DNA from 2 places in the Streptomyces sp. NPDC079020 genome. Region 2 is predicted to be linked to the other one. Evidence: riboswitches for the same ligand, from Rfam matches in the RefSeq annotation. Region 2 holds a riboswitch; the other holds the start of a gene.
What was found. Region 2 has a riboswitch for S-adenosylmethionine ahead of thrC (threonine synthase). Riboswitches for the same ligand answer to the same signal wherever they lie in the genome.

Region 1 (3,624 bases), on a different contig from region 2:
CTGGTTCGTCCTCCAATGGCTGGCTGCCCGCGCCGCGGGCAGCGGTCCCGGGGTCGCCTATCTGGCGCATGTGGCGGGGTTCGCCGCCGGGTTCCTCTACGCCTGGGGGCGCTGTCGGGGTGGGGCTAGAGTGAAGAGTCCCACCACGGCCACCGAGGGAGAAAGCCAGCCGTGATCACCGCGATCGTGCTCATCAAGACCAGCGTGGACCGGATTCCCGAGATCGCCGAGGCCGTCGCCGCGCTGGACAGTGTCAGCGAGGTCTTCTCCGTCACCGGTACGTACGACCTCATCGCCATGGTCCGGGTGGCCAAGCACGACGATCTCGCCGATGTCATCCCCGGCCGGATCAGCAAGATCCCGGGCGTCGAGGGGACCGACACCCATGTGGCGTTCCGTACGTACTCGCAGCATGACCTGGAGGCGGCCTTCGCCATCGGCCTGGACGCGTAGCGGCGGGTACGGCTTCGGCCGGGTACGGGGCGGCTGCCCCGTACCCGGCCGAAGCCGTTTCCCGTACCCGTGTCCACGGGTCAGACCTGTGCGGCACCCCGGTCCGGGACGCAGCGGCCGCCCTCGGTGCGGTACTGCCACCGGGCACCCTCGCGGACCAGTTCCCCGACCGCCCGCACGAAGCGCTCGATGTGCTCGTCCGGCGTACCCGCGCCGAAGCTGACCCGGATGGCGTTCAGCGAGCGCTCGCCCGGCTCGGCCTCGGGTGCGCCGCACTCCCCCGGGTCCTGCGGGTCGCTGCCCAGCAGGGTGCGGACCAGCGGGTGGGCGCAGAACAGACCGTCGCGCACACCGATGCCGTACTCCGCGGAGAGCGCGGCGGCGAAGTGCGAGCTGTTCCAGCCCTCCACCACGAACGAGATGACGCCGACCCGCGGGGCGTCGTCGCCGAACAGCGAGAGCACCTTGACCTCGGGGACCTCGGCGAGTCCCGCGCGGACCCGGGCGACGAGCCGCTGCTCACGGGCGACCAGGCTCTCGAAGCCGGCCTCGGTCAGCGCCTTGCAGGCGGAGGCGATGGAGTAGACGCCGATGACATTGGGCGAACCGGCCTCGTGGCGGGCCGCGGTGGTGTGCCAGTCCACGTCCACGCCGCCGTCGGCGCGCCGGGCGACCTTGCGGGAGGCGCCGCCGCCGGCCAGGTAGGGCTCGGCCTCCTGGAGCCAGTCGGCGCGGCCCGCGAGGACACCGGAGCCGAACGGCGCGTACAGCTTGTGTCCGGAGAAGGCGACCCAGTCGACGTCCAGCGCGGCGATGTCCACGGGGTGGTGCGGGGCGAGCTGGGCGGCGTCCAGGACGATCCGGGCACCGTGCGCGTGGGCGGCGGCGGCCAGTTCCTTCACGGGCCACAGCTCACCGGTGACGTTGGAGGCGCCGGTGACGCAGACCAGGGCCGGGCCGTAGGGGTCGCGGTCGGCGAGCGCCCGCTCCAGGGTCTCGACCGCCTGGGCCGGGGTGCGCGGCGCGTTGAGGTAGGTGACCCGGGCGTCGCGCCAGGGCAGCAGGGAGGCGTGGTGCTCGGTCTCGTACACGAACACCTGGCAGTCGGCGGGGACTACGGCGGCCAGCAGGTTGAGCGAGTCCGTGGTCGAGCGGGTGAAGATCACCTGGTCCTCGGCCCGGCAGCCGAGGAACTCCGCGACGGCCGCGCGGCTGTTCTCGAACAGGTCGGTGGACAGCTGCGAAAGGTATCCGGCGCCGCGGTGGACGCTGCCGTAGTACGGGGCGTACGCGGCGACGTCGTCCCACACCCGCTGGAGCGCCGGGGCACTCGCCGCGTAGTCGAGCGCCGCGTAGGTGACCTCTCCACCCGTGACCAGCGGAACAGTGACGTTCTCCCCCAGAACCGGCAGAGGGGCACAAAGGGAACGGTCGGTGGCAGCGGTGGAGACAGACATGGCGAACTCCCGTAACAGGCAGGCGAAATCCATGCGCCGGCGGATACGCGGCAGCGCAGGAGAGGGAAAAGAGGTGCGCGGAGAAGGGCGTCGAGCCCTATCGCATTCGCTTGCTCACAAGAGGCTCCCTAGGGACCAGGACCCCGGGGGTTGGCATGCATCGATGCCGAGGGGCCCGCGCTTGCCGCAGACCTCGCTGCCTACGGCCTGGTCTTCACCCGGGGCACCCCGCCACGGACGGAGGGTTGCCGGACAGCGGGCCGGGGCCGTAGTCGCTGTCACTCATGACCTGCGCAGCATCTTGCCATACGTACCGGCATGCGCGAGGGCGCAGTCCGTCATCCGGACTGCGCCCTCGGCCACACCGCGCGCGTTCAGGCGTTGCTGACCGCCACCCAGCGCTCCAGGGCCCGCTTGGCCGCACCGGAGTCGACCGACTCGGCGGCCTCGGAAGTCTTCGCCGCGATCCGCTCGTTCAGCGTGCCCCCGCCCCCGTCCAGCGCGACCAGGGCCGCGGCCGCGTTGAGCAGCACGGCATCGCGTACGGGTCCCCGCTCACCGTCCAGCAGGCGGCGGGCGACATCGGCGTTGTACGAGGCGTCGGCCCCCCGCAGGGCCTCGACCGGCACCAGTTCCAGGCCCACGTCGCGCGGGTCGAAGGCCTCCTCGCGCACCCGGCCGTCGCGGACCACCCAGACCCGTGAGGTGGCCGTGGTCGTCAGCTCGTCGAGGCCGTCGTCGCCGCGGAAGACCAGCGCCGAGTTGCCCCGGTCGGCGAGCACGCCCGCGACGATGGGCGCCATCCGCGCGTCGGCGACACCGACGGCCTGGGCCCGCACCCGGGCCGGGTTGGTCAGCGGCCCCAGGATGTTGAAGGTGGTCTGCGCGCCCAGCTCCTTGCGGGCCTTGGCCGCGTACCGCAGGGCGGGGTGGAACTTCACGGCGAAGCAGAAGGTGATGCCCGCCTCCTCCGCCACCGCGACGACCCGCTGCGGGGAGAGGTCGAGGTTGACGCCCAGTTTCTCCAGTACGTCGGAGGAACCGCTGGCCGAGGAGGCGGCACGGTTGCCGTGCTTGACCACCTTGGCACCGGTGCCCGCGATGACGATCGCCGCCATCGTGGAGATGTTGACCGTCCTGGCCAGGTCCCCGCCGGTGCCGACGATGTCGACCGTGCGGCCCGGTACGTGAATGGTGTTGGCGTGCTCGTACATCGCCCGGACGAGTCCGGAGACCTCGTCGACCGTCTCGCCCTTGGCGCGCAGCGCGACCGCGAAGCCGGCGATCTGCGCGTCGGTCGCCTCGCCGCTCATGATGCGGTCCATGGCCCAGGCGGTGTCGTCCGACGTGAGGTCCTCGCGGCGCAGCAGCGGGTTCAGCACGCCGGGCCAGGAACGGTCCGCCACGCTGTCGCCGCCGTTCGGGGTCACAACGTTCATGGTCCGCTCCAGGGTCCACAGCCGGTAAAGGGAATGGCTCCACCCTATCCAGCGCCGGGGACAGCGAAGAGCCCCGTCCATCGAATGGACGGGGCTCCCGCTGTGGCGATCAGTTCAGGCGATCAGTGGTGACCGTGGCCGCTGGTGATCTCCTTGTACTCCTCGGCGGTGGGCTTGGCGATCTGGTTGCCCTCGCCGTAGAGGCCCTTGCTGAGCTTGACGCGCAGCTTCTCCAGCAGGGAGACCTTCCGCTTGACGCCGTTCTCGTCGACCGC
Region 2 (3,624 bases):
CCGCTTCTCTCGCGGAGGGGGCAACAGGGGTCACACTGCGAAGTCGTCAGCCTCCGGCGACGGCCGGGATGATCGAGATGCCGGCGCCGTCCGGGGTGGCCGCCTCCAGGCCGCCCTCGAAGCGCACGTCGTCGTCGTTGACGTACACGTTCACGAAGCGGCGCAGCTTGCCCTGGTCGTCCAGGACACGGGCGGCGATACCCGGGTGGTTCGCCTCCAGGGACTCGATGACCTCGGAGAGGATCGTGCCCTCCGCCGCGACCTCGGCCTGGCCGTCCGTGTAGGTGCGGAGGATGGTGGGGATACGGACCTTGACGCTCATGAGGGGTGCCTTTCTTCGGTCTCGGGTGGTCAGAGGGCGGCGGCGAGGCCGGCTTCGCGGAACGCGTCCAGGCTCGGCCGGATGGTCGCGGTCGCCTGCGAGGTCGCGGCCACCGCGTCCAGCGTCTTGAGGCCGTCACCGGTGTTCAGGACAACGGTGGTCAGCGTCGGGTCGAGCAGCCCGGCCTCGATCAGCTTCTTCGTCACGCCGACCGTCACCCCGCCCGCCGTCTCGGCGAAGATGCCCTCGGTACGGGCCAGCAGCTTGATCGCGTCGACGACCTGTTCGTCGTTGACGTCCTCGACGGCACCACCGGTACGGCGGGCGATGTCCAGGACGTACGGGCCGTCGGCCGGGTTGCCGATCGCCAGGGACTTGGCGATCGTGTTCGGCTTCTGGGGCCGCACCACGTCGTGGCCGGCCTTGAAGGCGGTGGAGACCGGGGAGCAGCCCTCGGCCTGGGCCCCGAAGATCTTGTACGGCCTGTCCTCGACCAGGCCGAGCCCGATCAGCTCCTGGAGGCCCTTGTCGATCTTGGTCAGCTGCGAGCCGGACGCGATCGGGATGACGATCTGGTCGGGCAGCCGCCAGCCGAGCTGCTCGCAGATCTCGTACGCCAGCGTCTTGGAACCCTCGCCGTAGTACGGCCGCAGGTTGACGTTGACGAAGCCCCAGCCCTCGCCGAGCGGGTCGCCGATGAGTTCCGAGCAGAAGCGGTTGACGTCGTCGTAGTTGCCCTCGATGCCGACCAGTTCACCGCCGTACACAGCGGCCATGACGACCTTGCCCTGTTCCAGGTCGTGCGGGATGAACACACAGGAACGGAAGCCGGCGCGGGCGGCGGCGGCGCCCACCGCACCGGCGAGGTTGCCGGTGGAGGAGCAGGACAGGGTGGTGAAGCCGAAGGCGCGGGCGGCCTCGACGGCGATGGCCACGACGCGGTCCTTGAAGGAGTGCGTCGGGTTGCCGGAGTCGTCCTTGACGTACAGACCGCCGGTGACACCCAGTTCACGGGCGAGGTTGTCGGCCTTGACCAGCTTGGTGAAGCCGGGGTTGATGTTGGGCTTGTCCGCGACATCGGCGGGTACCGGCAGCAGCGGGGCGTAGCGCCAGATGTTGTTCGGCCCGGCCTCGATGCGCTTCTTCAGCTCGTCGGGAGTACCGCTCGGCAGGTCGTACGCCACTTCGAGCGGCCCGAAACAGGACGCGCAGGCGAAGAGGGGGCCGAGAGCGAAACGCTCGCCGCACTCGCGGCAGGAAAGCGCCGAGGCGGGACCGAGATCCACGGAGGGAACAGAAGAATCGGTGGATGCGGCAACAGTCTGAACAGCCATGATGGCGGAGGTCCCTTTCTCCTCATCTTCCTTGCGGCGCATTTCGCCACAAGACGGAATTGGCACCTTCCCCACCAAGACCTCGACGGTCGGCGGGAGGGTTGCCGGGACTTCAACGGGCCGTTCCCTCAGTCCCTCTGGATGAGCGCTGTGGCACTGGAATCTTCGATCCAGGCGTTTATTGGCGGACGGACCCCGACATGCGACGGTCATCCGCGTTGTTCAAGACTGTAACCGAAGCACCGGACCGTCGAGATAGTCGTCCGAACCGCGAGATGGATCACACACAGGGAGTATCGACCGTGCTGGAAGAGGTGGAACGCTGGCTGACCAGGCGTTCCTGGTCGGCAGCCGACCGCCCGCTGGACCGGCTCATCGCCGCCCGCGCGGGGGATCCGCGCCGGGCGAGCGTGAGCGTCGTCCTGCCCGCGCTGAACGAGGAGGCGACGGTCGGGGCGATCGTGTCGACGATCCGGCGCGAGCTGATGGAGAAGGTCCGGCTCGTCGATGAGCTGGTGGTGATCGACTCCGGCTCCACGGACGCCACCGCCGAGGCCGCCCGTCACGCCGGCGCCCGGGTCGTCCACCGGGACGCGATCCTCCCCCGGATACCGGCCCTGCCCGGCAAGGGCGAGGTCCTGTGGCGCTCACTCCTCGTGACGAGCGGCGAGATCGTCTGCTTCGTCGACGCCGATCTCAAGGACTTCTCCGCGGACTTCGTCTCCGGCATCGTCGGGCCCCTGCTCACCGACCCGTCCGTACAGTTCGTCAAGGCCATGTACGACCGCCCCCTGGGTGACACCGCAGGTCAGGGGGGACGGGTCACGGAACTGGTGGCGCGCCCGCTGCTCAATCTGCACTGGCCGCAGCTGGCCGGATTCGTCCAGCCGCTGGGCGGCGAGTACGCGGTGCGGCGCTCCCTGCTGGAGCGGCTGCCCTTCCCCGTCGGTTACGGGGTGGAGCTGGGGCTGCTCGTGGACGCGCTGCACACCGTGGGCCTGGACGCCCTGGCGCAGGTCGACGTCGGCGTCCGCAAGCACCGCCACCAGGACGGTCAGGCACTGGGCCGGATGGCGGCGGCGATCTACCGCACCGCGCAGCTGCGGCTCTCCCGGGGGCATCTGGTGCGGCCCGCGCTCACCCAGTTCGAACGGGGCGAGAACGGCTTCGTCCCGCACACCCATGCGGTGGACACGGAGGAGCGACCGCCGATGCGGGAGATCGCGGAGTACGCCTCACGCCGCGCGGCGTGACGCGCGGAAGCGGGCGGGAGCGGGCACAGTGGCGACGCACCACCGGGCACAGTGGCGCCCGGGAGCGGGCGCGGCGGCGCGCCCGAGTGGGCACAGTGGCGCCCGGCCCGACGATTCGCGTTTGACGGCTTCACGGAAGGGCTAGGTTCCGCTACATGGTCTCCGAGCACGCTGCCCAGGTTCTCGTCGCGTCCAACCGCGGCCCGGTGTCGTACTCGCTGAGCGAGGACGGCTCGCTCTCGTCGAAGCGGGGCGGGGGCGGTCTCGTCTCCGGTCTGAGCGCCGTCGACGACAAGCTGTGGGTGTGCGCGGCCCTGGGCGACGGCGACCGCGAGGCGGTCCGGCGCGGGGTCTCCGAGCCGGGCGTACGCATGCTCGACATCGACGCCGACGTGCACGCCGACGCGTACAACGGCATCGCGAACTCCGTGCTCTGGTTCGTCCACCACATGCTCTACCAGACCCCCGTCGAGCCGGTCTTCGACGCGGAGTTCCGGCGCCGGTGGGCCTCGTACGAGGCGTACAACCGGGCCTTCGCCGAGGCGCTCGCCGGGGAGGCGGGGCGGGGCGCCGCCGTCCTGGTGCAGGACTACCACCTCGCTCTGGTCCCCGGCCTGCTCCGGGAGCTCCGCCCCGATCTGCGCATCGGCCACTTCTCGCACACCCCGTGGGCCCCCGTCGACTACTTCCGCCTGCTGCCCGACGACATCGGTGA

Region 1: linked by a shared signal. The riboswitch ahead of ACIGJO_RS01675 (aminotransferase class V-fold PLP-dependent enzyme) and the one ahead of thrC (threonine synthase) in region 2 are both predicted to bind S-adenosylmethionine.

What each region holds. Positions count from the first base shown of each region.
Region 1 covers NZ_JBITUB010000001.1:358,738-362,361, forward strand. Annotated here, with positions in the region: gene ACIGJO_RS01665 (rhomboid family intramembrane serine protease) at 1-175, shown strand, start outside; gene ACIGJO_RS01670 (Lrp/AsnC family transcriptional regulator) at 172-453, shown strand; gene ACIGJO_RS01675 (aminotransferase class V-fold PLP-dependent enzyme) at 534-1,910, opposite strand; SAM riboswitch class IV at 2,083-2,200, opposite strand; gene trpD (anthranilate phosphoribosyltransferase) at 2,285-3,349, opposite strand; gene ACIGJO_RS01685 (cytochrome bc complex cytochrome b subunit) at 3,472-3,624, opposite strand, start outside.
Region 2 covers NZ_JBITUB010000003.1:163,205-166,828, reverse strand. Annotated here, with positions in the region: gene ACIGJO_RS07880 (MoaD/ThiS family protein) at 47-322, opposite strand; gene thrC (threonine synthase) at 352-1,656, opposite strand; SAM riboswitch class I at 1,676-1,804, opposite strand; gene ACIGJO_RS07870 (glucosyl-3-phosphoglycerate synthase) at 1,959-2,909, shown strand; gene ACIGJO_RS07865 (trehalose-6-phosphate synthase) at 3,065-3,624, shown strand, end outside.